DNA from 2 places in the Pseudomonas sp. MH9.3 genome. Region 2 is predicted to be linked to the other one. Evidence: riboswitches for the same ligand, from Rfam matches in the RefSeq annotation. Region 2 holds a riboswitch; the other holds the start of a gene.
What was found. A riboswitch is a leader RNA that binds a small molecule or an ion and turns the genes downstream of it on or off. The one in region 2 is predicted to bind cobalamin.
Positions count from the first base shown of each region.

Region 1 (24,748 bases), 1.6 Mb from region 2:
GCTCGCCGGCTTCACGCAAGACGTTCAGCGCCGTCTCAACGTGTTCCTGTGCCACGCAGATGACCATGCCTACGCCGCAGTTGAGTACGCGGTGCATCTCGGTCTCGTCCACATTGCCCTGCTCCTGCAGCCAGTCGAAGACTGCCGGGCGCTGCCAGCTGGCTACGTCGACAATCGCCTGGGCGCCTTTTGGCAGCACGCGCGGAATGTTGTCCAGCAGGCCGCCGCCGGTGATGTGGGCCATGGCTTTTACCGCGCCGGTGTCCTTGATCAACTTGAGCAGCGGCTTGACGTAGATGCGGGTCGGGGCCATCAGCAGGTCGGTCAGCGGCTTGCCGTCGAGCTGGGTGTTTTCGATGTCGGCGCCGGACACTTCGATGATCTTGCGGATCAGCGAGTAGCCGTTGGAGTGCGGGCCGGAGGATGGCAGGGCGAGCAGGGCGTCGCCAGCAGCGACTTTGGAGCCGTCGATGATCTCGGCTTTTTCCACCACACCCACGCAGAAACCGGCCAGGTCGTAGTCTTCGCCTTCGTACATGCCGGGCATTTCAGCGGTTTCGCCGCCGACCAGGGAGCAACCCGACAATTCGCAGCCGGCGCCGATACCGGTCACCACCTGTGCCGCGGTGTCTACGTTCAGCTTGCCGGTGGCATAGTAGTCGAGGAAGAACAGCGGCTCGGCGCCGCACACCACCAGGTCGTTGACGCACATGGCGACCAGGTCGATGCCGATGGTGTCGTGCTTGTTCAGGTTCAGCGCCAGACGCAGCTTGGTGCCCACGCCGTCGGTGCCGGACACCAGCACAGGCTGCTTGTAGCCGGCCGGGATTTCGCAGAGGGCGCCAAAACCGCCCAGGCCACCCATGACTTCGGGGCGCGCAGTGCGCTTGGCGACGCTCTTGATGCGTTCGACCAATGCTTCACCGGCGTCGATGTCTACACCGGCGTCCTTGTAGCTCAGGGAGGGTTGCTTGCTCATGATCCAGGCCTTTAGGGGGGATTTCTGGGTAACGACCGAGCCGACGGCGGCGTTTGTGAAAAGGCCTCGACGTTGACGGTCTGCGAAGGCGCGCGATTTTATCAGGCTTGAGGGGCAGCGGCCATCCTCGGGCCGACGGGCAGGGCCATATAGGCTAAAAAAGGCCGATTAAAAAAATGCTCAGCGGCCCTGCCCTGGTGCGTATTAAGGTATAGCCTTGAGCAAGCTATCGTTGTGACAGTACGAAAACTTACCGCAACCCTGTGAATGTTTTATCAATCACTGTGGTCACAGCCTGGCTGAACCGGGTGCACGCGGTCTGTTCCACCCGCTAAATTTGTCGTTCGGGAATCTTCCATGCGTTTGTGTAAATTCTTTTTTGTAGGCTGTTTGTCGTTGTTCAGCCTGGCGAGTCATGCCGAAACCCTCAATGGCCTCTATCAAGTGCTGGAACCTGTCAGCAGCCAGTCGCCCCAGGAGCGCGACCAGGCCACCCAGCGCGCGGTGCAGACCCTGGTGATTCGCCTGACCGGCGACGCCAAGGCCGCCGAAGGCCCGGGCCTGGCGGCAATCCGCAAGGACCCGCAGCAAATCATCACGCAATACGGTTACGACGCCGGCCCGCCGGAAAGCCTGCAGGTGGATTTCGACCCGGTCAGTACTGACCGCGCGCTGCGTGACGCGGGCCTGTCGATCTGGGGCAGCAATCGCCCGTCGATCCTTGGCTGGTGGCTGAACGATTCCACCGACGGCAGCAGCCTGGTCGGTGATGGACAGCCCGTCGCCCAGGCGCTGCGCCGTGCCGCACAGCATCGCGGCCTGCCGCTGCGCTTGCCGTTGGGTGATCTGGATGAACAGGTGGTTGCTACCGCACCGAATCTGGAAGGCGCCGACGCCACGCCGTTGCGCGCCGCTTCCGAGCGCTATGGCGCCGACGCGTTGCTCGCGGTGCATGCGCGCCAGGAAGGCAGCCAGTGGCAGGCCAAATGGCGGCTGTGGCTGGGCGATAAAAGCGAGCAGGGCACCGCGCAAGGCGCCGACACCGCTGCGGTTGCCGACGCGGTGCTGCTGGCCGTCAGCCAGAAGCTCGCGCCGCGCTTTGCCGTCAAGCCGGGCGTGACCACCGAACAGTTGCTGGAAGTGCAGGGCATGAACCTGGAGCGTTACGCCTCGCTCGCTCACCTGCTGGAACCTTTTGGCGGCCAGCCGCAGTGGGTGGACGGCAATCGCATTGTGTATCGCGTCAATGGCAGTGCCGATCAATTGCGCACCCAACTGAGCCTGGCCAGGCTGCAGGAAATTCCCGCAGGTGAGGCTCCGGTTCAGCCACCCGCAGTTGATGGCACGCAACCCGCAGCGGCACCTGAACCTCAGGCGCAACTGCGTTTTCGTTGGTAAATATTCTTCCTTATATAGAAGCAATTGGAGTGGTGTATGGCGGATACGCGTCGTTGGGTGTGGCTTGGCGGGATTGTCCTGCTGTGCGTTTTTGTGTTCCTGCTGCATTCGATCCTGACGCCGTTCCTGGTCGCGTTGTTGCTCGCCTATCTGTTCGATCCGGTCGTGGATCGCCTGGAAAAGCTCGGCCTGTCGCGGACCCTGGGCGTGGTGACGGTGTTTGCGCTGTTCACGTTGATCATCACCGCGCTGGTGCTGGTGCTGGTGCCGATGCTGGCCAAGCAGCTGTTTCGCTTGTACGAGCTGGCGCCGCAGATGCTCGACTGGCTGCAGCACACGGCGATGCCCTGGGCTCAGACCAAGCTGGGGCTGTCGGAAGGGTTCTGGAAGTTCGACAAGGTCAAGGCCGCGATCAGCGAGCATATGGGCCAGACCACCGACATCGTCGGTGTGGTGCTCAGTCAGGCCACCGCTTCCAGCCTGGCGCTGATCGGTTGGCTGACGAATCTGGTGTTGATTCCGGTGGTGGCGTTTTACCTGCTGCGCGACTGGGACATCATGATGGCCAAGATTCGCGGCCTGCTGCCGCGAGACAGCGAGGAGCGCGTGGTATCACTGGCGGCAGAGTGCCATGAAGTGCTGGGTGCATTCGTGCGTGGCCAGTTGTTGGTGATGCTGGCACTGGGCATCATCTACGCGGCCGGGCTAATGGCCATCGGCCTGGAGCTGGGCCTGTTGATCGGCCTGATCGCGGGTCTGGCGGCCATTGTGCCCTACATGGGCTTTGTGATCGGGATCGGCGCGGCGCTGGTGGCCGGGTTGTTCCAGTTCGGCGGCGACCTGTACCCGATGCTGGGGATTGTCGCGGTGTTCATGGTCGGCCAGGCCCTCGAAGGCATGGTGCTGACGCCCCTGCTGGTGGGCGATCGGATCGGCCTGCACCCGGTGGCGGTTATCTTTGCGATCCTGGCGGGCGGTGAGCTGTTCGGTTTTACCGGCATCCTGCTGGCTTTGCCCGTGGCGGCAGTGATCATGGTGTTGGTGCGCCATGTGCACGTGCTGTACAAGGATTCGGATGTGTACACGGGCGTCGAAGACCCCGAGCTGTAATCGCAGTGCGACAAACCCGGCTCATGGCCGGGTTTGTTGTTTATGAGGTGGGCGCGTCAAACACTCCGTATAAACCGGCAGGTTAACGCAAACCTTTGATTTTGCTTGTGGTCTGCTGCATTGTGCGCCCGGCGTCACGGGTATAGACTTTGCCAACTTTACACAGAGGCCACTAGCGGTTCGATGGGAGCCGTTCAGTCAGCATGAAACCGATTCAGCTGCCCCTAGGTGTGCGTCTGCGTGATGACGCAACCTTTATCAATTACTACCCAGGCGCCAATGCCGCAGCACTCGGCTATGTCGAGCGTCTATGCGAAGCCGACGCCGGGTGGACGGAAAGCCTGATCTATCTGTGGGGCAAACATGGCGTGGGACGTACCCATCTGTTGCAGGCCGCGTGCCTGCGCTTCGAGCAGATGGGCGAGCCGGCGGTGTATCTGCCACTGGCCGAGCTGATGGACCGTGGCATCGGCATTTTCGACAACCTTGAGCAATACGAACTGGTGTGCCTGGATGACCTGCAGGCCATCGCCGGCAAAGCGCAGTGGGAAGAAGCCTTGTTCCATCTGTTCAACCGCCTGCGTGACAGCGGCAGGCGCCTGCTGATCGCGGCGTCCACCTCGCCCCGGGAATTGCCGGTCAAACTGGCCGACCTCAAGTCACGCCTCACCCTGGCGCTGATCTTTCAGATGCGTCCCTTGTCCGACGAAGACAAATTGCGTGCCCTGCAATTGCGTGCATCGCGTCGCGGCCTGCACCTTACCGACGAAGTCGGGCATTTTATTCTCACCCGTGGCACCCGCAGCATGAGCGCGTTGTTCGATTTGCTCGAACAACTTGACCAGGCCTCCCTGCAGGCACAAAGAAAATTGACGATCCCTTTTCTCAAAGAGACGTTGGGCTGGTAACCGTTTGATTCGCAACGGTTCGGCATTTTTCAGGCGCCAGAAATCCTGCGTTTTAGCCTCACCGGCTACGCATTGTGCTCATTAAATGGAATTACGGCTTAGATGGCGCAGTCCAATCGCCAAGTCACATAGACCTCGATTGAATTTGCAAATCGATCCGATAGCGGGCATAGTCTCGGCTTCTTTACATACCAGCCACGGTCGTGCCCATGCTAAATCGCTTCGCACCCCTCGTGCCTCTCGCACTTGTCACCCTGTTGTTTGGTTGCGCCTCCCAGCCCCAGCAAGTGGCTGTCCAGCAAAAACCACAGGTTCAAAGCCAGGCAAAATTCGTTGCTGCTCAGTCTGCTTCTGTTTACGAAGAAGAGCTGGCAACCGAAAAAGAGCTGACCGATTTCTCCGGCAGCAAGCCTTACCAGCTTCCGGTGCTGGCCGACAGCATCCTCGAACGCGGCATGTCGCTGATCGGTACCCGTTACCGTTTCGGCGGTACCTCTGAAGCCGGTTTCGATTGCAGCGGTTTCATCGGTTATCTGTTTCGTGAAGAGGCGGGCATGAATCTGCCACGCTCGACGCGCGAAATGATCAACGTGAAAGCACCGTTGGTCGCGCGCAACAACCTCAAGCCTGGCGATCTGCTTTTCTTCAGTACAGCGGGCCGTGGTCGTGTCAGCCACGCCGGTATCTACCTGGGCGATAACCAGTTTATCCACTCCAGCAGCCGTCGCAGTGGCGGTGTTCGAGTCGACAGCCTGGGCGACAGTTACTGGAGCAAGACCTTCATTGAAGCCAAGCGCGCACTGGCCATGGCCCCGTCCACAGTGACCGCCAGTAAGTAAAGTTAAAGTGATACTTGAAGTTTGACGCGTAAGCGCTAGAATCCCTGGACATTGTTGTAATCCGTTCGCGCGAGCTTTGCTTGCGCGTTCTGGTTTTCAGCGTTCGGCAGCGAAAGCCGCATCCAGACCAGGATTGTTCTGCCCATGTCGACCTCGGCCCGCCTCATGCTTCTTGTTTGCGCCGCGCTGCTCAGCGCCTGCGCAAGCCGTCCACCGCCGCCGGCGCCTGTCGCCGTCAAGCCCAAGCCGGTGTTCAACTACGCTGCCACCCAGAGTTTCTCGCCTGCGGCCGAAGACGTGCTTTTCCGTGCACTCGGCCTGGTTGGCACACCGTATCGCTGGGGCGGTAATACGCCGGACTCGGGGTTCGATTGCAGTGGCCTGATCGGGTTCGTCTATCGTGATGCCGCCGGCATTTCCCTGCCGCGTACCACCCGCGAACTGATCGTGATGCGCGCCCAGGACGTGAGTGAACAGAACCTGCAGACCGGTGATTTGCTGTTCTTCGCCACCGGCGGCGGTTCCCGCGTCAGCCATGCGGGCATCTACGTGGGTGAAGGTCGTTTCGTGCACGCGCCGCAAACCGGCGGCACAGTGAAGCTGGATACCCTGTCCAAGGCGTATTGGCAGAATGCGTACCTGAGCGCCAAGCGCGTATTGCCGGCCGAGCATCTGGCGCGCAACCCTTAACGCTGAAACCAGGATCCATATGTGGGAGGGGCTTGCTCCCGATGACGGTGCATCAGTCCAGGAATTCATTGACTGACCCACTGCTATCGGGGGCAAGCCCCTCTCACATTTTTTTGCGGCGTTTATTTAGCTGCTGAAACCCGCCACACCTTATTCCCCACATCATCAGCCACCAGCAGATCCCCCTGCTGATCGATCACCACGCCCACCGGCCGGCCCATGGCTTTCTCGTCCTTGTCGAGGAAGCCGGTCAGCACGTCCACCGGCTGCCCCTTGGGTTGCCCGCCTTCGAACGGCACGAAGATCACCTTGTAGCCACTGTGCGGCTTGCGGTTCCACGAGCCGTGCTGGCCGATGAACGCGCCGTTGCTGAATGGCGCCGGGAGTTTGCTGCCTTCGGCAAAGGTCAGTCCCAGGGACGCGGTATGCGGGCCCACGGCGTAGTCCGGCGCAATGGCCTTGGCCACAAGCTCCGGGTTCTGCGGCGTCACGCGCACATCCACATGCTGACCGTAGTAACTGAACGGCCAGCCATAAAAGCCGCCATCCTTGACCGAAGTGATGTAATCCGGCACCAGGTCGCTGCCGATTTCGTCGCGCTCGTTGACTGCCGTCCACAGTTTGCCGCTTTGCGGTTCCCAGGCCATGCCGTTGGGGTTGCGCAGGCCCGAGGCGAAAATCCGGTGCTGGCCGGTGGCGCGGTCAACTTCCCAGATCGCTGCGCGGCCTTGTTCGGCTTCCAGGCCGTTTTCGCCGACGTTACTGTTGGAGCCGACGCTCACGTACAGCTTGCTGCCGTCCTTGCTCGCCACCACGTTTTTCGTCCAGTGGTGATTCAGCGGGCCACCGGGCAAGTCCACCACCGTGGCGCCCTGGGTTTTGATCGCGGTTTCACCAGGCTGATAGGCAAAGCGCAGCAGTTTGTCCGAGTCGGCCACGTAGAGGTCGTTGCCCACCAGGGTCATGCCGAATGGCGAGTTGAGATTTTCCAGGAACACCGTGCGTGTCTCGGCCACACCGTCATGGTCGGCATCGCGCAGCAGGGTGATGCGGTTCGGGCTCGGCACGCCAGCGCCGGCGCGGCCCATGACTTTTTCCATCACCCAGCCGCGAATACCCTTGGCATCATCCGGCTTGGGCGGCGCGTTGGTTTCGGCCACCAGCACGTCGCCATTGGGCAACACATACAGCCAGCGCGGGTGGTCCAGGCCTTCGGCGAACGCGGCCACCTGAGTGCCGGCGGCGGCCGTCGGCTTGGCGCCTTCAGGCCAGCCGATGGCCGGTGCGATATTCACGGTGGGGATCAGCGTCTTGTTCGGCTGCGGCAATTTGGGCGACGGCCCGGTGCCATCCGAGACCTGCAACGTCGAGCTTTCACCGCAGGCGGCGAGGGTGCCGGCGAGCATGATGAGTAAGGCGAGTCTTGTTTTATGCATGATTTTCTCCTGAATGCCTGTAAGGGTAGAGGATTGCCTGCGCGGTATGGTTCAAGTGCCAGGCCAGCTTTAATTGACGCTCCCCCCCCAACCCACTAACCTTCGCCGCTTGTTCCAGGTGCTCCGTGGCGCGTGCGTCGACAGAGTGAAACAGGGAAGCCGGTGAGTGAGCGCACTTGTACACAGTGCTGCCGCGATCCCGGCGCTGCCCCCGCAACGGTAAATGAGTCAAAACGGTGCTGTTTGCCACTGTATCGTGCGCGATATGGGAAGGCGCGCCGCCGGCCTGCCTGCGCTTGATACGTGCAGGCGCCGCTCATGAGTCCGGAGACCGGCCTTGAACATTCAACAGCATCACGGTGGGCGATGCTTGGCTGTCTGTATGCGCTTGTTTCCTGCCCGCCGTTTTTGTCCAGCCCCAACGGAGAGCTGCCATGACCGATTCCCCCGAACGCGACGAGCGCCATCTGGCGCGCATGCTGCGCAAAAAAGCCGTGATCGACGAGCGCATCGCCAACTCGCCGAATGAGTGCGGCCTGTTGCTGGTGCTCACCGGCAACGGTAAAGGCAAGAGCAGCTCGGCCTTCGGCATGCTGGCCCGCGCTATGGGCCATGGCATGCAGTGCGGTGTGGTGCAGTTCATCAAGGGGCGTTTCAGCACCGGCGAAGAGATGTTCTTCCGCCGCTTCCCCGAGCAGGTGCGCTTTCACGTGATGGGCGAAGGCTTCACCTGGGAAACCCAGGACCGCCAGCGCGACATCGCCGCCGCCGAGGCCGCCTGGGCGGTGTCCCGGGCGATGCTGCAAGACGCCTCCATTGGCCTGGTGGTGCTGGACGAACTGAACATCGCCCTCAAGCACGGCTACCTCAACCTCGATCAGGTCCTCAGCGACCTGCAGGCCCGCCCGCCGATGCAACACGTGGTGGTCACCGGCCGTGGCGCCAAGCCCGAACTGATTGAAATGGGCGATACCGTCACCGAAATGGGCATGCTCAAGCACGCATTCCAGGCCGGCATCAAGGCTCAGAAGGGCGTCGAACTTTGAATCAGCCCCGTCATTGCCCGGCCGTTCTGATCGCCGCACCGGCGTCCGGCCAGGGCAAAACCACTGTGACGGCTGCCCTGGCCCGCTTGCACCGCAACCTTGGGCGCAAGGTGCGCGTGTTCAAGTGCGGCCCGGACTTCCTCGACCCGATGATCCACGAGCGCGCCAGCGGTGCGCCGGTGTATCAGTTGGACATGTGGATGGTGGGCGAGCAGGAAAGTCGCCGCCTGCTGTGGGAAGCGGCGGGCGAGGCCGACCTTATTCTGATTGAAGGCGTCATGGGCCTGTTCGACGGCACGCCCTCCAGCGCCGACCTGGCGCGACATTTCGGCGTGCCGGTGCTCGGCGTGATCGACGGCACGGCCATGGCCCAGACCTTCGGCGCACTGGCCCTAGGCTTGGCGCGCTACCAGCCGGACCTGCCGTTCGCCGGCGTGCTGGCCAACCGGGTCGGTACCCTGCGCCATGCGCAACTGCTCGAAGGCAGCCTCACCGAGGGCCTGCGCTGGTATGGCGCGCTGTCCCGCGAGACCGGTATCGAACTGCCCAGCCGCCACCTGGGCCTGGTGCAGGCCAGTGAACTCAATGACCTCGACGCGCGCCTGGACGCCGCCGCCCAGGCGCTGGGCAGCAGTTGCGAAGTGGCGGTGCCGCCGTCAGTGACCTTTGCCGTGCCTGAAGTGATCGAGGCCGAGCCGCTGCTCGCCGGCGTGCGCATTGCCATCGCTCGGGACGAAGCGTTTGCCTTCACCTATGGCGCCAGCCTGGACCTGTTGCGGGCGATGGGTGCCGAGCTGACGTTCTTTTCTCCGCTCCACGATAGCCAGCTGCCTGAGGCCGACAGCCTCTACCTGCCCGGTGGTTACCCGGAACTGCACCACCAGGCGCTGTCGCACAATACCTCGATGCTCGCGTCCATTCGCGCCCATCACGCGGCGAACAAACCCTTGCTCGCCGAGTGTGGCGGCATGTTGTACCTGCTCGACTCGCTCACCGACGTCGACGGCATCCGCGCCGAACTGGTGGGCCTGTTGCAGGGCGACGCGGTGATGCAGAAAAAACTGGCAGCGCTGGCGCTGCAGAGTGTCGAGCTGCCGGAGGGCACGTTGCGCGGGCATACCTATCACCATTCCTTGACCAGCACCGAGTGGCAGCCGATCGCCCGTGGCCTGAGCCCCAATGGCGGGCGCGGCGCCGAGGCGGTGTATCGACAGGGACGGATGACCGCTTCCTATGTGCACTTTTACTTTCCGTCGAATCCGGCGGCGGTGGCCGCGCTTTTTGCGCCGGACCTCAAGACAGCGTTCACAGATCAAACGGTGGGAGCGGGTTTGCCCGCGACTGGGCCATGACCGATCACGCATTCCCTCAGGCCGAACGCGACGCCGTCTACCGCGCCATCGCCGAACGCCGCGACATGCGCCACTTCAGCGGCGGCACGGTCACACCCGAATTATTGCAGCGCCTGCTCCAGGCCGCACACCAGGCCCCCAGTGTCGGCCTGATGCAGCCGTGGCGGTTTATCCGTATCAGCGACCGCTCGTTGCGCGGGCGGATTCAGCAACTGGTGGAAGAGGAACGCGTGCGCACCGCCCAGGCTCTGGGGGAGAGTTCCGACCAGTTCATGAAGCTCAAGGTCGAAGGCATTCATGACTGCGCCGAAGTGCTGGTGGCGGCGCTGATGGATGACCGTGAGCGGCATATCTTCGGCCGTCGCACCTTGCCGGAAATGGACATGGCCTCGCTGTCCTGCGCGATCCAGAACCTGTGGCTGGCAGCGCGGGTGGAAGGGTTGGGCATGGGCTGGGTGTCGCTGTTCGAGCCCCGGGCCCTGGCCGACCTGCTGGGCTTGCCGCCGGGCGCCAAACCCCTGGCCGTGTTGTGCCTGGGCCCGGTCGCCGAATTTTATCCGGCGCCGATGCTGCAGCTCGAAGGCTGGCGCGAGCCACAACCGTTGAGTGACATGCTGTATGAAAATGCGTGGGGAGTGAGTCAATGAGTGTGGCCTTGCTGTGCGTCGCTGCGGTGGCGCTGGACGCGCTGCTGGGTGAGCCCCGGCGCTGGCATCCGCTGGTGGCGTTTGGCAACTTCGCCGGGCGTATCGAGCAACGCTTCAACAGCGGTGGACGCGGCTGGCGCAGCCATGGCGTGACCGCCTGGGTGATCGCGGTGGTGCCGTTGACCCTGCTGGCCACCGCGTTGTCATGGGCGCCCTACATTGGCTGGGCGCTGGAGATCCTCGCGTTGTACTGCGCCCTGGGCATGCGCAGCCTGGGCGAACATGTGATGCCCGTGGCCCAGGCCCTGCGCAGCGATGACCTGGTTGAGGCGCGCACACGGGTGAGCTACCTGGTCAGCCGCGAGACCGCCGAACTGGACGCCACCGACGTCGCCCGCGCCGCCACCGAATCGGTGCTGGAAAACGGCAGCGACGCGGTATTTGCCGCACTGTTCTGGTTTGTGGTTGCCGGCGTGCCGGGCGTGGTGCTTTATCGTCTGAGCAATACGCTGGACGCGATGTGGGGCTACCGCACTGAACGCTTCGAGCGCTTCGGCTGGGCGGCGGCCAGAATTGACGATGTGCTCAACTATATTCCCGCACGGCTGGTGGCCTTGACCTACGCCGTGCTGGGCAAGACCCGCCTGGCGCTCAAGTGCTGGCGCACCCAGGGTCTGACCTGGGACAGCCCCAACGCTGGCCCGGTGATGGCGGCCGGCGCGGGCGCGCTGGGCGTTGCGCTTGGCGGTGCGGCGATTTATCACGGCGAGCTGCACCAGCGTCCACCGCTGGGCGAAGGCCCGCCGGCGGATGCCGATGCCATCGAGCGGGGCTGGCAACTGGTGCAACGCGGCGTATGGTTGTGGCTGCTGATCCTGTGCGCGGGGGCGCAATTTTATGCTTGAGCACGGCGGACGGCTGCGCAAGGCGGCCATTCAATACGGTATTGCCGAAGATCAGTGGCTCGACCTGTCCAGCGGCCTGGCGCCGTGGCCATGGCCGATCCCCGAGATCCCGCTGCGGGCCTGGGCGCGCCTGCCGGAAACCGACGATGGCCTGGAGTTGGCCGCCAGCGAGTATTACGGCGCGGCGCATGTGTTGCCTGTGGCCGGTTCCCAGATGGCCATCCAGCTACTGCCGCGCCTGCGTCGCTCCGGCAAGGTCGGCGTGTTGTCGCCGTGTTATGCCGAACATGCCGAGGCCTGGCGTCGCGCCGGGTATGTGGTGCGCGAAGTGCAGGAGCAGGAAGTCGACTTCTTTCTCGACAGCCTCGATGTGCTGGTGGTGGTCAACCCGAACAACCCCACCGGGTTGAACCTGAGCCCGCAACGTCTGCTCGATTGGCACGCCCGCCTGGCGCAACGCGGTGGCTGGCTGGTGGTGGACGAAGCGTTCATGGACGTCACCCCGCACCTGAGCCTGGCAGGCCATGCCCATCAGGTCGGGTTGATCGTGCTGCGTTCATTCGGCAAGTTCTTCGGCCTGGCCGGTGTGCGGCTTGGCTTTGTCCTGGCCGAGCGGCGGTTGCTCAAGTTGCTCGCCGAGCAGGTCGGTCCCTGGGCCGTCAGCGGGCCGACGCGCGTGCTGGGTCAGGCATGTCTGCGTGACAGCGACGGGCATACGCGCCAGCGTGCGCGGTGTGTCGAGGCCGCTCAGCGTTTGTTTGCCCTGCTCGAGCGCCACGGCTTTCAACCTCAGGGCGGCTGCGCTCTGTTCCAGTGGTTGATCACGACGCACGCCGAACGGCTGCACGAATTCATGGCCCAGCGCGGCATCCTGCTGCGCCTGTTTGTCCACAACAGCAGCCTGCGCTTCGGCCTGCCCTACACCGAGGCCGACTGGCTGCGCCTCGATACGGCCCTGGCCGCTTACCGGGAGACCGCATGAGTACGCTGATGGTGCAGGGCACCACCTCCGATGCCGGCAAAAGTACCCTGGTGACCGCGCTGTGCCGCTGGCTGGTGCGCCAGGACGTGGCGGTGGCGCCGTTCAAGCCGCAGAACATGGCCCTCAACAGCGCCGTGACCGCCGAAGGCGGCGAGATCGGCCGTGCCCAGGCTGTACAGGCCCAGGCCGCGCGCCTGGCGCCCCACACCGACATGAACCCGGTGTTGCTCAAACCCAACAGCGACACCGGTTCCCAGGTCATCATCCATGGCCGCGCCGTCACCAGCATGAACGCGGTGGCCTATCACGATTACAAAGCCATCGCGATGCAGGCGGTACTGGCCTCTCACGCGCGCCTGAGCGCAGCCTACCCGGTGGTGATGGTGGAAGGCGCGGGGTCGCCGGCAGAGATCAACCTGCGCGCCAACGACATCGCCAACATGGGCTTTGCCGAGGCGGTGGATTGCCCGGTGCTGCTGATCGCCGATATCAACCGTGGCGGCGTGTTCGCCCACCTGGTGGGCACCCTGGAATTGCTCTCGCCCAGCGAACAGGCGCGGGTTCGGGGCTTCATCATCAACCGCTTTCGCGGCGACATCGCGCTGCTGCAGCCGGGGCTGGATTGGCTGCAGGCGCGCACCGGCAAACCGGTGGTGGGCGTGTTGCCTTATGTGATGGACCTGCACCTGGAGGCCGAGGACGGCATCGACCGGCGCCAGATCGACAAGGCTGCGCAGGTGCTCAAGGTGGTGGTGCCGGTGTTGCCGCGCATCAGCAACCATACGGATTTCGACCCGTTGCGCCTGCATCCCCAGGTAGATTTGCAGTTCGTGGGGTCGGGCCAGCCGATCCCGGCCGCCGACCTGATCATCCTGCCAGGCTCGAAAAGTGTGCGCAGTGACTTGGCGTACCTGCGCGCCAATGGCTGGGACAGCGCCGTGGCGCGGCATTTGCGCTATGGCGGCAAGGTGCTGGGGATTTGCGGTGGTTTGCAGATGCTCGGCGAGCAGGTGCATGACCCGCTTGGGCTGGAAGGGGCGGCGGGGTCCAGTGATGGGCTGGGGTTGCTGGGGTTCACCACCACGCTTGAAGAAGAAAAGCAGTTGCGCAATGTGCGTGGGCGGCTGTTGTTGGAGGACGCTGAGGTCAGTGGCTATGAGATTCATGCGGGGGTGACGTCGGGTGACGGGCTGTTGCGTGCTGCGGTGCTGCTCGATGATGGGCGCAGTGATGGCGCGCTCAGTGCTGACGGGCAAATTCTCGGCACCTACTTGCACGGATTGTTCGAAACTCCCGCCGCGTGCAGCGCCTTGCTGCGTTGGGCCGGGTTGCCGGATGTGCAGGAGGTGGATTACCACGCGTTGCGTGAGCGCGATATCGAGCGGTTGGCGGATTTGGTCGAGAACCATCTGGACACCGAGTTGTTACGCAAACTGTGTGGAATCTGACGGTGTACAGACAGCGCCCCTGTGGAAGCGGGCTTGCCCGCGATGGCGGCCTGACAGTCGGTCACTATTTAAATGAAGCGCCACGTTCCAAATGTGGGAGGGGGCTTGCTCCCGATGGCGGTTTTTCAGTGTACATATCCGTTGCTGCGGTAACGGCTGCTTATGGTTCCGCTCTTACAGCGGGTCACTTTTGGAAGAGCCCAAAAGTAACCAAAAGGCTCTCGCCCCACCACTCGGCACCTCGCTTAGGCTCGGTGTGCCCGAACACAGGCTTGAATCCGTGGGCCGCCGCGATGGGCCATCCATGGCCCAGCGCGGCTAACCCGGCGTCCTGCCGGGTTGCCCACGGATTCAAGCCTGCGTTCGGCCAGCGTGGTTTTACGGGGCGCCTGAGATCAAAAGCAAAATCAAAAGCCAGCTCAAAAGCTGATGTACTTTTCTGTGGGAGCGGGTTTGTTCGCGATGGCGGCCTGACAGCCGGTCACTATTCAACTGAAGCGCCGCGTTCCAAATGTGGGAGGGGGCTTGCTCCCGATGGCGGTTTTTCAGTGTACATATCCGTTGCTGCGGTAACGGCTGCTTATGGTTCCGCTCTTACAGCGGGTCACTTTTGGAAGAGCCCAAAAGTAACCAAAAGGCTCTCACCCCACCACTCGGCACCTCGCTTAGGCTCGGTGTGCCCGAACACAGGCTTGAATCCGTGGGCCGCCGCGATGGGCCATCCATGGCCCAGCGCGGCTAACCCGGCGTCCTGCCGGGTTGCCCACGGATTCAAGCCTGCGTTCGGCCAGCGTGGTTTTACGGGGCGCCTGAGATCAAAAGCAAAATCAAAGGCCAGCTCAAAAGCTGATGTGCTTTTCTGTGGCAGCGGGCTTGCCCGCGATGGCGGCCTGACAGTCGGTCACTATTTAACTGAAACGCCACGTTCCAAATGTGGGAGGGGGCTTGCTCCCGATGGCGGTTTTTCAGTGTACATATCCGTTGCTGCGGTAACGGCTGCTTATGGTTCCGCTCTTACAGCGGGTCACTTTTGGAAGAGCCCAAAAGTAACCAAAAGGCTCTCGCCCCACCACTCGGCACCTCGCTTAGGCTCGGTGTGCCCGAACACAGGCTTGAATCCGTGGGCCGCTGCGATGGGCCATTCATGGCCCAGCGCGGCTAACCCGGCGTCCTGCCGGGTTGCCCACGGATTCAAACCTGCGTTCGGCCAGCGTGGTTTTACGGGGCGCCTGAGATCAAAAGCAAAATCAAAAGCCAGCTCAAAAGCTGATGTGCTTTTCTGTGGCAGCGGACTTGCCCGCGATGGCGGCCTGACAGCCGGTCACTATTTAACTGAAGCGCCGCGTTCCAAATGTGGGAGGGGGCTTGCTCCCGATGGCGGTTTTTCAGTGTACATATCCGTTGCTGCGGTAACGGCTGCTTATGGTTCCGCTCTTACAGCGGGTCACTTTTGGAAGAGCCCAAAAGTAACCAAAAGGCTCTCACCCCACCACTCGGCACCTCGCTTAGGCTCGGTGTGCCCGAACACAGGCTTGAATCCGTGGGCCGCCGCGATGGGCCATCCATGGCCCATCGCGGCTAACCCGGCGTCCTGCCGAGTTGCCCACGGATTCAAACCTGCGTTCGGCCAGCGTGGTTTTACGGGGCGCCTGAGATCAAAAGCAAAATCAAAAGCCAGCTCAAAAGCTGATGTGCTTTTCTGTGGCAGCGGGCTTGCCCGCGATGGCGGCCTGACAGCCAAACAATTTCAGCCAACCGAAGGTGCCATCCATGCTTGAACTGATCCTCGGTGGCGCTCGTTCCGGCAAAAGCCGTCTCGCCGAAAAGCTTGCCTGCGACAGTGGTTTGCCGGTCACTTATATCGCCACCAGCCAGCCGCTGGACGGTGAGATGAATGAGCGGGTTGCCTTGCATCGCCAGCGTCGACCCGAGCATTGGGGTTTGATCGAAGAGCCCATTGAGCTGGCGCGTGTCCTGCGCGACAACGCGGCAGTGGATCGCTGCCTGTTGGTGGACTGCCTGACCCTGTGGCTGACCAACCTGCTGATGCTCGAGGACGCAGGGCGCCTGGCGTTCGAGCGCGATCAACTGCTGGACACCCTGGCCTCGCTGCCTGGGCAGATCATTTTTGTCAGCAACGAGACCGGTCTGGGTGTCGTGCCGCTGGGCGAATTGACTCGCCGCTATGTGGATGAAGCCGGTTGGCTGCATCAAGCCCTGGCCGAGCGTTGTCAGCGTGTTGTCCTGATCGTCGCCGGCCTGCCCCTGACTTTGAAAGGTACTGCGTTATGAGTGACACCTGGTGGCTCAACCCGTGTAAGGCGATTGACGCCTCGGCGTACGAACAAGCCCTGGCACGCCAGCAGCAATTGACCAAGCCGGCCGGTTCCCTTGGCCAACTGGAAGCGCTGGCGGTGCAATTGGCGGGGTTGCAGGGACGGGTCAAACCGTCGGTGGATCGGCTGTGGATCGCGATCTTCGCCGGCGATCACGGCGTGGTTGCCGAAGGTGTATCGGCCTTTCCCCAGGAAGTGACCGGGCAGATGCTGCACAACTTTGTCAGCGGCGGCGCGGCCATCAGTGTGTTGGCGCGCCAGTTGGATGCACAGCTGGAAGTGGTCGACCTCGGCACCGTCACGCCTGCGTTGAAACTGCCCGGCGTGCGTCATTTGAATCTCGGCGCGGGCACGGCGAATTTCGTCAAGGGCCCGGCGATGACTGCGGCCCAGGGCAGGCAAGCGCTGCAAGCCGGCCGCGATAGCGTGCTGCGCGCCGTGGAGAGCGGCGCGCAATTGTTTATCGGCGGCGAGATGGGCATTGGCAACACCACCGCCGCCAGTGCGTTGGCGTGTGCCTTGCTCGATTGCCCGGTGACAGACCTGACCGGCCCGGGCACGGGGCTCAATGCCCAGGGTGTCAGCCACAAAGTGGCCGTTATCGAGCGCGCGCTGGCGCTGCACGCCGGGCAACGCGGTGATGCGCTGCAGACGCTGTTCAACCTCGGCGGGTTTGAGATCGCGGCGCTGGTCGGCGCGTATCTGGCCTGTGCCCAGGAGGGCGTCGCGGTGCTGGTGGACGGGTTTATCTGCACCGTCGCGGCGCTGGTTGCCACGCATCTGAACCCGCCGTGCCGCGACTGGCTGCTGTTTGGCCATCGTGGCGCCGAGCCAGGGCATCGCCACGTGCTGCAACGCCTCGACGCCCAGCCATTGCTGGACCTTGGCCTGCGCCTGGGCGAAGGCAGTGGCGCGGCAACGGCGGTGCCGCTGTTGCGCCTGGCCTGCGCGCTGCACGGGCAGATGGCGACCTTCGCCGAAGCGGCCGTGGCGGACCGTCCTGCATGACCTTGCACCTGGACTTGCTGCGTCACGGTGAAACCGAATTGGGCGGTGGACTGCGCGGCAGCCTGGATGACGCGCTCACCGCCAACGGCTGGGCGCAGATGCGTGCCGCCGTGGTCGAGCAGGGGCCCTGGGCCCGCGTAATCAGTTCGCCGCTGCAACGCTGTGCGCGTTTTGCCGAGGAGTTGGGTGCACGCCTCGACCTGCCGGTGAGCCTGGAAAAAGACCTGCAGGAGCTGCACTTCGGTGCCTGGGAAGGGCAGAGCGCGGCGGCACTGATGCAAACCGATGCTGAAGGCCTGGGCCTGTTCTGGGCCGATCCGTATAACTTCACCCCACCCGAGGGAGAGCCGGTCAGCGATTTTTCCGACCGCGTACTTGGTGCGGTCTCACGCCTGCATCAGGCCTATGCCGGTGAGCGAGTGCTGTTGATCAGCCACGGCGGGGTGATGCGTTTGCTGCTGGCCCGCGCGCGTGGCCTGCCCCGCGAGCAGTTGCTGAACGTCGAAGTCGGCCACGGCGGGCTGTTCAGCCTGCGCGTCGGCGCAGGCGGTTTATTGAAGGAAGACATCTGATCATGTTGCCGTTCTGGATCGCCCTGCAATTTTTGAGCAGCCTGCCGATTCGCCTGCCGGGCATGCCGCCACCCCAGGAGCTGGGGCGGTCGTTGCTGTTTTATCCACTGGTGGGTTTGCTGTTCGGGTTGCTGCTGTGGGGCTTGAACAGTCTGTTGATGGGCGCACCGCTGTTGCTGCACGCCGCGCTGCTATTGACTGCGTGGGTATTGCTCAGTGGCGGCCTGCACCTGGACGGCCTGGCAGACAGTGCGGATGCCTGGCTCGGTGGCTTCGGCGACCGCGAGCGTACGCTCAGCATTATGAAAGACCCGCGCAGCGGGCCGATTGCCGTGGTAACCCTGGGCCTGGTGTTGCTGCTCAAGTTCGCGGCGTTGGTCGCCCTGATCGAGCAGCACAGCGGTGCGGCCTTGATCCTGGCGCCGCTGATCGGGCGCGCCTCGATGCTGGCGCTGTTTCTCACCACGCGCTATGTGCGGGCAGGGGGATTGGGCCAGGCCTTGTCAGATTATTTACCGCGCGTGGTGGGCCAGCAGGTGCTGATCCTCAGCGGTTTGGCCTGCCTGCTGATCGGCGGTTTCAGTGGCGGCATCGCCGTGCTGCTCGCAGCGCTGTGCTTTATCGGCCTGCGCCGGCTGATGGTCAAGCGGCTCGGTGGCACCACTGGCGATACGGCCGGCGCCGTGCTGGAGCTGCTGGAAGTGGCGGTGCTGGTCGGGCTGGCTTTGTAACACTTTCTTGCATTTGCTCAATCGCGGGTATATACACGCTCCATGCTTGCCTCCCAATGTTTATGTATCAACCTGCGTCGCGCCGCTCGTGGCGTCAGCAGGCACTACGACGGCGCCCTCGACGGCTTCGGGATCAACGTCGCCCAGTATTCACTGCTGTGCAACCTGCAGCGGCTGGATCAGCCGAGTATTTCCAGCCTGGCCGATGCCATGGGCCTGGATCGCAGCACCCTGGGGCGCAATCTGCGGGTGCTGGAATGCGAAGGCCTGGTGCAGTTGGTCGAGGGTAGCGACCTGCGAAACCGTCTGGTGATGTTGACCGATGCCGGTACAGAGCGGCTGGCTGCTGCGTTGCCGGCCTGGGAAGCGGCGCAGCAGAAACTGATTGACCGACTGGGCGCCGACAAGCGCGAAACCCTGTTGGCCTTGCTGGACGAACTCGCCTGAGGGCGGGTTCGTTCGACGATAAGCGGGTATATACCCGCGAGCGGAGAATAAGAAATGACCTCGATGTGGCGCACCAGTGGCTGGGTTCTTGTGGGGAGTGCGCTGATCCTGGCGTTGTCTTTGGGCGTGCGTCATGGCTTTGGCCTGTTTTTGTCGCCGATGAGCGCCGAATTCGGCTGGGGCCGTGAGACCTTCGCCTTCGCCATTGCCTTGCAAAACCTGATCTGGGGCCTGGCGCAGCCGTTCACCGGGGCCCTGGCCGACCGCTTTGGCGCGACCAAAACCGTGTTTGTCGGCGGCGTTCTTTACGCCGTGGGCCTGGTGTTGATGGGCTTGTCCGATTCGGCGTGGTCGCTCTCGTTAAGCGCGGGCCTGTTGATCGGCATCGGTCTGTCCGGCACTTCGTTTTCGGTGATCCTCGGTGTGGTCGGGCGTGCGGTGGCCCCGGAAAAACGTAGCATGGCCATGGGCATTGCCAGCGCCGCCGGGTCTTTTGGCCAATTCGCCATGGTGCCGGGCACCCTGGGTCTGATCAGTTGGCTGGGTTGGTCGGCCGCGCTCTTGGCACTGGGCTTGATGGTGGCGCTGATTCTGCCGCTGGTCAGCATGCTCAAGGACAGGCCGCTGCCGGTACTGGTCGGCCAGCAGACCCTGCGTGAAGCGTTGCGGGAAGCCTGTTCCCACTCCGGCTTCTGGTTACTGGCTTTTGGTTTCTTTGTCTGCGGTTTTCAAGTGGTGTTCATCGGCGTGCATTTGCCCGCCTACCTGGTGGACCAGCATTTGCCGGCCACGGTCGGCACCACCGTGCTGGCGTTGATTGGCCTGTTCAATATCTTCGGCACCTACACCGCCGGTTGGCTCGGCGGGCGCATGTCCAAGCCGCGCCTGCTCACGGGGTTGTATCTGTTGCGTGCGGTGGTGATCGCGCTGTTCCTGTGGGCGCCGGTGACCCAGGTCAGCGCGTACCTGTTCGGCATGGCCATGGGGTTTCTGTGGCTGTCCACCGTGCCGCTGACCAATGGCACGGTCGCGACGCTGTTCGGTGTGCGAAACCTCTCCATGCTCGGTGGGATTGTGTTCCTGTTTCACCAGCTCGGCTCGTTCCTCGGCGGCTGGTTGGGCGGGGTGGTCTATGATCATACCGGTAACTACGATTTGATCTGGCAGGTGGCAATCGTGCTCAGCCTGATCGCAGCAGGCCTGAACTGGCCGGTGCGCGAGCGGCCGGTGGCCAGGCTGCAGGCGCAGATGGAGGCAGCATGAGCGGGACAGCAAGGTCGTTGGTGATCGTCGCCGGCATCGTCCTGTTGCTGATGGCCTGGTGGGGCTGGCAACGTGGAGGACTGGCGTTGATGCAACTGGGTATGTCGATCTGTTAAGTTCGGGCTCTGAATTTTTTATAGGACATTTCCACATGCACATGCGCTGGCTTGCAGTTCCCGTGTTGATGGCGGCTTTTGGCGGGGTGGCGATGGCTGCCGAGTGTCCGCCGCTGCTCGAAGGGCAACTGCCCAAGTTGCGTGCGAAAGAATCCATCGACCTGTGCCAGCGCTTTGCCGGTAAACCGCTGGTGATCGTCAATACCGCGAGCTTCTGCGGGTTCGCGCCGCAATTCAAAGGTCTCGAAGCCTTGTACCAACGCTACAAGGGTCAGGGGCTGGAAGTGATCGGCGTGCCATCCGACGACTTCAAGCAGGAAGCCAGGACCGGCGAGGAGACCGCCAAGGTCTGCTATGTGAATTACGGCGTCACGTTCACCATGACCGAGCCGCAGCCGGTCAGGGGCGCGGACGCGGTGCACCTGTTCAAGGTGCTGGCGCAGCAAAGCAACGCGCCCAAATGGAATTTCTACAAGTACGTGGTGGACCGCCAGGGCAAGGTCATCGCCGACTTCTCCAGCCTCACCAAGCCCGACAGCCCGGAGCTGATAGACGCGGTCGAAAAGGCAATCGCCTCCAAACCCTGATGGGCGCCCATTGAAAAGCCCCGCCTCCCTTGCAGGAGAGCGGGGCTTTTTTATGCCGCTGTGAATCAGAAGCGGTAGGTCATGCCCAGGCCGAAACCATTGGCACTGTTTTCATACTTGGCGTTGTAGCTGGCCAATTGGTTGGAGCGTGCAACCTTGACGTCCTCTTCCTTCAGGTAGGAGTAGGCCACGTCGACGGTCATGTTCGGCATCACTTCGTAGCCCAGGCCCAGGCTGAAGATGGTGCGGTCGCCGGTCGGGATGCGCGGCGAGCGATCCGTGTTGTTGGTCGGCGACTGGTCGAACGTCAGGCCGGTACGCAGTACCACCTGTTTGGTCAGCTGGTAAGAGGTACCCAAGGCGTAGGCCCAGGTATCGTGCCAGTTCTGGTCTTCCTTGATGGTGCTCACCAGGGCTGGCGCCAGTGCGCCGCCGGTAGCGCCGCTCACGCCCTTGTTTTCGACGGTGATGTCTTTCAGACGGCTCCAACGGGTCCAGGTCGCGCCCGCGTAGAGTTTCCACGCGTCGGTCAGGTCCTGGGTGACCGACAGGTCGTAGGACTCAGGGGTGTCGATCTTCAGCGACGCATCGTAGCGATTGCTGCGCAGGAACGGCGAAGTCGCAGTCGGTGCGGTGACTTCGGTATGGCCATCGAGCTTGTAGCTGACCTTGGAGTGATAGGTCAGGCCGACACGGGTGGTGTCGGTGGCTTGAACCAGCACGCCGACGTTGAAGCCCAGTGCGGTGTCGTCACCCTTGATCTTGATATTGGTGTCCGGCGCGGCAGGGTTCAGCGTCAGGTCCGATTCCAGGGTGCCGGCGATGCGGTTGATGGTCGGGCCAAAACCTACGGAAACGCGATCATTGAAGGCGTAGCTGACGGTAGGCTGCAAGGTGATGACTTTTACTTCGCTTTTGCTGCCAAAGCCACGGCCCTGGAAGCCGCTTTCGTAATCGGTCACCAGGCCGAACGGTGCATAGACGCCGAAGCCGACCGCCCATTGATCGTTGAGTTTATTGGTGTAGAAACCGAAAGGAACGCCAGTGAAAGGCACCATATCGCCTTTGTTGCTGCCGCGGGAGCGGCCACTCACGTCGCTGATGTCGGTGGAGGCGTCGATGGCTGCAGCGCCACCCGTGACCTGCTGGCCTTGCAGGCGTGCCATACCGGCAGGGTTGCCGTAGACAGTGCTTGCATCATCGGCAGAAGAGGAACGACCGGCGAAACCCGTACCCATCCCGCTGACGCTCTGTTCGTTCAGCGCGAAACCGCTTGCGAACAGTTGGGAAGAGGCCATGGCAACGGCGAAGCTAAGTGTGGTCTTGAGCATTACTTTTTTCATTATTAGAACTCCGTGGTGATCACCGTTGCGGAAAGTATCAATAAATTTAACATCGCGCTATAGGCTGTAATGCAGGAGATAGAGGGGTTTTGTAGGACAATCCGACCATAATTTCCGTTATTTGACGAATCTTGCAAATTCCCCGGTCGGTGGGGGCTCATGATTCATTGGCGAAACACCGGTTTACCGAGCTTTGCTCACCATGCGTAGTCCGCTTTGAGCATGAAATATTTATTTTCAGATACGTGTCACCCGTCGATAAGGCTCACTTACGCTTCAATCAGCGGGGATGGTCGACGACGCCTGAGCGGGGAGGGCTTGGCAGCAATGAATCGAAGCTCAGGCTCGCCGAAAGCGGATCATGCCGCTCGAGTTGAAGTGTAGTGTGATATTCGTGATGTAAAAGGCTGTTTTTAAAACATCTTCTTCATTCAGTTATAACGGTTATATCTATTCGAACTGAGGTCGAAATCGCCGAGTACAAATCGCGGGCAATAAAAAACCCTGTTTTTCAGACAGGGTTTTTGCGTTTCAGCGACTCGGGTCGATCAGGCAACCAGTGCCTGACGGGTACGCTCGATCACGGCCTGCAGCGGTTCTGCGCTGGAGTATTGATCGGGGTACAGACGTTCGCTGTGACGCGCGATGCCGTGTTCGTTGACCAGGGTGAAACTGAAGCAGCCTTTGCGAGCGGCCATGATCAGGCAGTTCATTGGGGCAAAAGCATTGGTGAGGGTGCGGATGGCATCCTGAGTGTGGATTTGAGCGTTCATATTATGGGTGTTCCTACAAATGACACGGTTTAAGAACCGTGCAACGTTAAAACGTTCCAGTAACGTTGATCACCATTGATCAAACGAAGAACCTGACTGGAACAAAGCCGCCAGTTTGAAGCGCTGATAATTAGGCGCGCTTGGGCTGGCAGGTAGGTACTTAGGAGGGCAGGCAACACAACAAGGGCAAAGGTTCTGGGCCCGGGGTGAAGATCCTGATCAATCTGCAGGTTGGTTCGGTCAGAGTATGGAAACTTCGCGACACCCTTTGCTTGTTCAAAGGCTGTGTCGTCGCAAGCGATACCTGGAAACCATCGAGGTGGTCGATCCCGCGTTGTTCAGGGGATTTGTTCGACCAGAATTGACTTTCAGCTTGGTACTAACGCCGCGGATAGTAATGGATCGAAACACGAAAGGAAAGCCCGCTGGCAAAAAAACTTCATTCAGCCGCCAAGCAGTCCGCGATACACCAGCACCGTAATCGCCGCCGCCAGCGAGCAGCCCAGCGCGTAGGTGGCCAGGGTCAGCCGCAGTGACTGGCCTGCTTCGACCACCTTCATCACATCCCCCATGTCATTGATCCGGCCCTCACCCAGCTCAATGCACAGGCTCAATGCCGTGAACGCCGCAGACACCAGAATGGCGATGGCAAACAATGCGCCGTCGGGGGAGGGCAGCGCCGCATTGATGCCCAGAGACGTCGCGCAGATGGCCAATAACAACACGGCGAATAACAGCATTCCTTTCATGTATCCGTACACCGATGCGCTGCCAGGTGGGGCAGTGTGGCGACCGGAAAGGCATTTGAAAAGTCCCGCTTTCGCACCTTCGGTAACATTTGCGCTGGTTGACGACTCAAAAAATCACGCCCATATAGCCGGAAGATTGCAACTTGTGCACATTGGTTGCAGCCTGTGTCGTGCTGCCGGTACTTGCACTCCGGGGCCGCCATTTGCCTGCAATGAAAATTTAAGTCAATGAAAAACATCGCTTTTTTTTATTGGTGAAAAAATCGTCAGTTTGACTGCGGCCCCCGTTCCATGGGGCTTTGCGCAAGTTAAAGCACGGTTGTCCACTGAGTTATCCACAGCTTCTGTGGATTGTCCCAGGCGCTTGCTCTAGCACGGGCGTGCAGGTTTATTTCAGCTTTACCTGCACGAAAAAAAGAGTAGAGTGGCGCGCCTTCCGATCTGTCCCACAGTGCTTTATGAAGTTTCGCTCAGTATCATCTTCTGTTACCGATACCTCCCAGACTGTTACCGCACCCAGGCGCTTCTCCCTGAAGGTCGCCTTGTGGCTGCTCGACAGTCCACGCCTGGGGCATCACACCAACGTCAAGCACTTTGCCGGGCGTTTGCTCAAACAGCCGGCCCGCGCAGGCGTGGTGGCTGCGCAGAGTCGCCTGGGCGAACTCATGTGCCGTGAATGCGGGAATGCCCGCGACCGTCGCATCGGCCACGACCTGCTGCGCCTGGCCGCCCGCGCCGGCGATCGCCGTGCCCTGCGCGAATTGGCCCAGGTCGAAGACTGAGCTGTCCTCCAGCCCTGCGCTTGGTTAACCTTGGTCTTTTTCGGTGACGGCAAATATGGCTATGGCTTTTGACTGGACCAGCCTCGCGCTGGGCCTCGCGGGCGCCGCGGTGCCGTTATTGGCGCTGTGTTGGCAGCTTCAGCGGCGCCTGACTGCGCGCACCACCGGCTGGGAACTGCTCGAAGAACGACTGGCCACCGCGCAACTGGCCCAGGAAGGGCTTGCCGCCCAGCTGGACGCCAGCCGCGATGAGATCAGCGACTTGAGCCACGCCAACGCGGCCAAGCAGGCGGATCTGGCG
Region 1 is NZ_CP133785.1:1,949,046-1,973,793, reverse strand. It holds gene purM (phosphoribosylformylglycinamidine cyclo-ligase) at 1-979, opposite strand, end outside; gene RHM60_RS08360 (DUF2066 domain-containing protein) at 1,337-2,377, shown strand; gene RHM60_RS08355 (AI-2E family transporter) at 2,414-3,487, shown strand; gene hda (DnaA regulatory inactivator Hda) at 3,691-4,395, shown strand; gene RHM60_RS08345 (C40 family peptidase) at 4,605-5,234, shown strand; gene RHM60_RS08340 (C40 family peptidase) at 5,379-5,924, shown strand; gene RHM60_RS08335 (sorbosone dehydrogenase family protein) at 6,047-7,360, opposite strand; cobalamin riboswitch at 7,460-7,715, shown strand; gene cobO (cob(I)yrinic acid a,c-diamide adenosyltransferase) at 7,795-8,406, shown strand; gene RHM60_RS08325 (cobyrinate a,c-diamide synthase) at 8,403-9,758, shown strand; gene bluB (5,6-dimethylbenzimidazole synthase) at 9,755-10,405, shown strand; gene cbiB (adenosylcobinamide-phosphate synthase CbiB) at 10,402-11,310, shown strand; gene cobD (threonine-phosphate decarboxylase CobD) at 11,303-12,292, shown strand; gene RHM60_RS08305 (cobyric acid synthase) at 12,289-13,740, shown strand; gene cobU (bifunctional adenosylcobinamide kinase/adenosylcobinamide-phosphate guanylyltransferase) at 15,511-16,032, shown strand; gene cobT (nicotinate-nucleotide--dimethylbenzimidazole phosphoribosyltransferase) at 16,029-17,084, shown strand; gene cobC (alpha-ribazole phosphatase family protein) at 17,081-17,656, shown strand; gene RHM60_RS08285 (adenosylcobinamide-GDP ribazoletransferase) at 17,659-18,387, shown strand; gene RHM60_RS08280 (MarR family winged helix-turn-helix transcriptional regulator) at 18,430-18,834, shown strand; gene RHM60_RS08275 (MFS transporter) at 18,889-20,097, shown strand; gene RHM60_RS08270 (glutathione peroxidase) at 20,249-20,800, shown strand; gene RHM60_RS08265 (OmpP1/FadL family transporter) at 20,866-22,143, opposite strand; gene RHM60_RS08260 (hypothetical protein) at 22,692-22,916, opposite strand; gene RHM60_RS08255 (hypothetical protein) at 23,360-23,665, opposite strand; gene RHM60_RS08250 (sel1 repeat family protein) at 24,124-24,447, shown strand; gene rmuC (DNA recombination protein RmuC) at 24,623-24,748, shown strand, end outside.
Region 1: it holds a riboswitch for cobalamin, as region 2 does, so the genes downstream of both, cobO (cob(I)yrinic acid a,c-diamide adenosyltransferase) here and RHM60_RS01395 (CbtB domain-containing protein) in region 2, are expected to answer to the same signal.

Region 2 (4,634 bases):
ATGGGCACATTCGTCACGATGTCGGCGAGCGCTATGCGCCCCTGGCTTTCAAGGTAGAAATCAATTTCGCCGTTGCCTGTCAGGTCAAGCACCAGCCACGACTCGTTATTTTGCGGATTGTAACCCAGCCCCGCCTCCCCGGGTCGGCCGGAAAGCCGGTTGACGAAGGTGAGGTCGTGGAGGCCATGCTTGCGCAGCAATCCAGAAATATCGATTTTGTCCTGACCGGTGACGAAGTCCGTCAACACGTCAGGGCTGCGTAACGTCGAATCGGTGGCGGTGTCGTACACGAAGGTATCGCGGCCTGCGCCGCCGTACAGACGATCGACACCGCCACCGCCTTTGAGCCGGTTGTCGGCGGCGTTGCCGATCAACACATCATTGCCGGAACCGCCGATGGCGTTCTCCACGGTAACGTCCCTGGCGATGGAGACATTCCCCGTCTTCCCACCAACATTGGAGAAGGTTTCAGCGTTCAGGTTGATCACCTGGTTCTGGTAATAGCGAGAGAAATCCAGCGTATCGTTACCACCGCCGTCCCAGACGCAAAAGACGGCGCCGTCCCACGGGGACACCAGTGAAAGATCGTCTCGCCGGGTATTGGAATTGAAGCCGTAGGTGGTATCCGTGTTACGGGTCGTGTAATTGGCGCCGTAGACCTTTTGGGCCCAGGCAATGTCGGTCATCAACGGTGCCGAGGCGTACTCGCCCTTGTGATCATGACCTGTATCGCTCGCTTCGAAATAGCTCATGACCGAGTAGGCCCGGCTGTCCTCGGCGAAAATGGCATGCGTGCCGTACTTGATCGGGCCCTTTAACGCTTCATAGTTTCCGGGGTGGGCAGCGCCCAGCCAATGGCCGATTTCGTGGGTCAGCGTTTGGCGTCCAAAGCCATTTACGGTGGGCGCGTGATTGAACGAGTGTCTGGAGTTGAGGCGCACTCGCCCAGAATTGCCGGAACGCATGGCATCGGCGACACTTGGCCTCGCGCTATTGACGAAACGTAACAGGGCGTCGGGCGTAACGGCGTCTTCCTCGAACTCGATATTCGCTACATCTGCCCAGGACCGCATTGAAAGACGGGCCTGCGATTGCTGGGTTTGATTAAACCGAGTTTCCTCTGGTGCAACTTCACGAAACGTATAACCCACCCGCACTACTTTATCGTTATTACGGTCCTGCCATCGGCGCTGCCTTCGATCTATTTGGCTGGCGGCTTGACCGGTGGACCAGGACGGCTTGCTGGAGACCGCATGATAGTGCGGGTTGCGAGCATCCTGTGCCTTGTAGTGCGGGCCGGCGGCTTCAACGTGCGAATTCATAATATCTTGACTGACAATCGGAGGATTTAAACTGGCGCGCGATATAACAGACATAAAAAGGCCTTATCAACTTAATGGATAACATCAACTTCAGCGCGCCTACCTTCCGATATCCACTCACGGAAAAAAAGTGCATCAGACCCGCAAAATAATAGGAGATATTACTTGGTAAAAATGCCATTACGCCTTTTACGCCGCGATTCTTAATCAGAATCGGCTTCAATTGACGCCCCGGTCATGCTCGTGTTTTCCTGTACATCTTGTTTCGGGTGCCCTTCACAGGGTGAAACGGGAAACCGGTGAGTCATGGCCTGCAATGCCAGGGTATGACGAGTCCGGTGCTGCCCCCGCAACGGTAAGCGAGTGAAGCGTCAGATCCACTGTGCCAGCCGGCATGGGAAGGTGATGCTTTTTGACCCAGCGTCCCTCGCAAGCCCGGAGACCGGCCCGAAAAATCAGATAACAAACCCGCGGTGGGCGGGCGCTGTTCGAACCTCGCGTGCCCGGCTCGCGGGGTTTTCATGCGCTCGTTTCGCCCAGACACTTGATAGGGACGCGCCATGTCGATCATCAGCAGCACCTCACCCGCCGCCAGCCACACCGCCACCCTGAGCCAACGCCTCACTGCCGCCATCGGCGCGTCGGTTCTCGGCGCCTGCCTGGTGTATTTTGCCGGGTTCTCGCATATCGAAGCGGTGCACAACGCGGCCCACGATACCCGCCACAGCGCCGCGTTCCCGTGCCACTGAGGCCTGCCGACATGATCAAGCGTATTGCGCAAACCGCCGGCTTTACCGGCCTGCTGGCCGCCCTGCTGCTGACGCTGCTGCAAAGCTTCTGGGTCGCCCCGTTGATTCTGCAGGCCGAAACCTTCGAGAAGGCGCCGGCTGCAACCGAGGTGGCGCATGAGCACACTGCCCATAGCCACGACGCCGAAGCCTGGGAGCCGGAGGATGGCTGGCAGCGCGTGCTGTCCACCACCGGCGGCAATTTGGTGGTGGCAGTGGGTTTCGCGCTGATGCTGGCGGGTCTCTATACCCTGCGCGCCCCAACCCGCACGGCCCAGGGTTTGCTATGGGGCCTGGCCGGTTACGCGACTTTTGTGCTGGCGCCCACCCTGGGCCTGCCGCCCGAATTGCCGGGCACTGCCGCCGCCGACCTGGCGCTGCGCCAAACCTGGTGGATCGGCACCGCCGCCTCCACGGCCGCCGGTATTGCGCTGATTGTGTTTGGCCGCAACTGGCTGCTTAAGGTCCTCGGCGTGGCGATCCTCGCGGTGCCCCATGTGATCGGCGCGCCGCAGCCCGAAGTGCATGCAATGCTGGCCCCGGAGGCCCTCGAAGCGCAGTTCAAGATTGCGTCGCAATTGACCAACATCGCATTCTGGCTGGCCCTGGGCCTGATCAGCGCCTGGCTGTTCCGACGCAACCGCGACGGTCAATACTCGGCATGATTCTGGCGGTGGGCCTGGGTTGTCAGCGCGGTTGTGATGTTGACACCCTGCTGGCTCTGCTTGACGGCGCCCTTGCCGAGGCGGGAATCGAGCGCCAGCGTGTCACCGCGCTGGCCAGCATCGATCGCAAACAGGATGAGCCGGGGCTGGTCGCCCTGGCCCAGCGGCTGCAATTGCCACTGCAGTGTTTCAGCGCTGCGCAACTGGCGGTTTATGAGGACCGCCTGAGCCACAAGTCAGCCGTCGCCTTTGCCCACACTGGTTGCCATGGTATTGCTGAAAGTGCCGCACTCGCCCTGGCAGAACAGCTGTCGGGCGCCCCTGCCCGCCTGTTGATCCGCCGCAAAAACAACGCCAAGGCTACCTTTGCGTTGGCCTGCGCCGACTGAAACCTCGATAATCACCCTGATCGATCATGAGCATTTTTCATGCTCGCCCCCTTCCACAGGAACTCCCATGACCGTTTACTTTATCGGCGCAGGCCCCGGCGACCCGGAATTGATCACCGTCAAAGGCCAGCGGCTGATCCGCAGCTGTCCGGTGATCATCTACGCCGGTTCGCTGGTGCCGGCAGCGGTACTGGAGGGCCATCAGGCGCATCAGGTGGTCAACAGCGCTGAACTGCATCTGGAACAGATCATCGCGTTGATCAAGGTCGCCCACGCCAGCGGCCAGGATGTGGCCCGCGTGCACTCCGGCGATCCGAGCCTGTACGGGGCGATTGGCGAACAGATCCGTCATTTGCGCGAGCTGGGCATTCCGTTCCAGATCATCCCGGGCGTCACGGCGATAGCCGCCTGCGCCGCGCTGCTGGAAACCGAACTGACCCTGCCGGATATCGCCCAGAGCGTGATCCTGACCCGCTACGCCGACAAAACCCGCATGCCCGATGGCGAAGACTTCGACAGCCTGGCGCGCCATGGCACCACAATGGCGATTCATCTGGGGGTCAATCACCTGGAGAAGATCGTTGCCCAACTGCTGCCGCACTATGGCGCCGACTGCCCGATCGCCGTGGTGCACCGGGCAACGTGGCCGGATCAGGACTGGGCAGTGGGCACGCTCAGTGATATTGCTGAAAAAGTCGCGGCCAAGGGCTTTCGGCGTACGGCGTTGATCGTGGTGGGCAGGGTGCTGGCCAGTGATAGCTTTGGTGATTCATCGCTGTATCGCGCGGGTCATGCTCACCTCTACCGCCCTTGAAGGAACGCGGGCAAAACGGTGGGAGGCGAGCAAGTCCCCTCCCACATTTGATCTGATTAGTTGGATAGCGGGTGCAAGCTTCTGAATTCAAGGCAAAAAAAACGGCGCTCACGGGCGCCGTTTTTTGTTCGCAGTGAACGCCTTACTCAGTAGTAGGCGTTTTCTTTCTGCGTGTGGTCGGTCACATCGCGAACGCCCTTGAGCTCCGGAATGCGCTCAAGCAAGGTGCGCTCGATGCCTTCGCGCAGGGTCACGTCTGCCTGGCCGCAACCTTGGCAGCCGCCGCCGAACTTGAGGACGGCGATACCGTCATCTACCACGTCGATCAGGCTGACCTGACCGCCGTGGCTGGCCAGCCCCGGGTTGATCTCGGTTTGCAGGTAGTAGTTGATACGCTCGTTGACCGGGCTGTCGGCGTTGACATTCGGCACCTTCGCGTTGGGTGCCTTGATCGTCAACTGGCCGCCCATGCGGTCAGTGGCGTAGTCGACCACGGCATCGTCCAGGAAGGCTTCGCTGAAGGCGTCGATGTAGGCGGTGAAGCTTTTGAGCCCCAGCGCGGTGTCTTCAGGTTTCTCTTCGCCAGGCTTGCAGTAGGCAATGCACGTCTCGGCGTACTGGGTGCCGGGCTGGGTGATGAAGACGCGGATGCCGAT
Region 2 is NZ_CP133785.1:318,757-323,390, reverse strand. It holds gene RHM60_RS01400 (M10 family metallopeptidase C-terminal domain-containing protein) at 1-1,322, opposite strand, end outside; cobalamin riboswitch at 1,573-1,788, shown strand; gene RHM60_RS01395 (CbtB domain-containing protein) at 1,883-2,071, shown strand; gene RHM60_RS01390 (CbtA family protein) at 2,083-2,775, shown strand; gene RHM60_RS01385 (cobalamin biosynthesis protein) at 2,772-3,164, shown strand; gene cobM (precorrin-4 C(11)-methyltransferase) at 3,232-3,978, shown strand; gene nfuA (Fe-S biogenesis protein NfuA) at 4,125-4,634, opposite strand, start outside.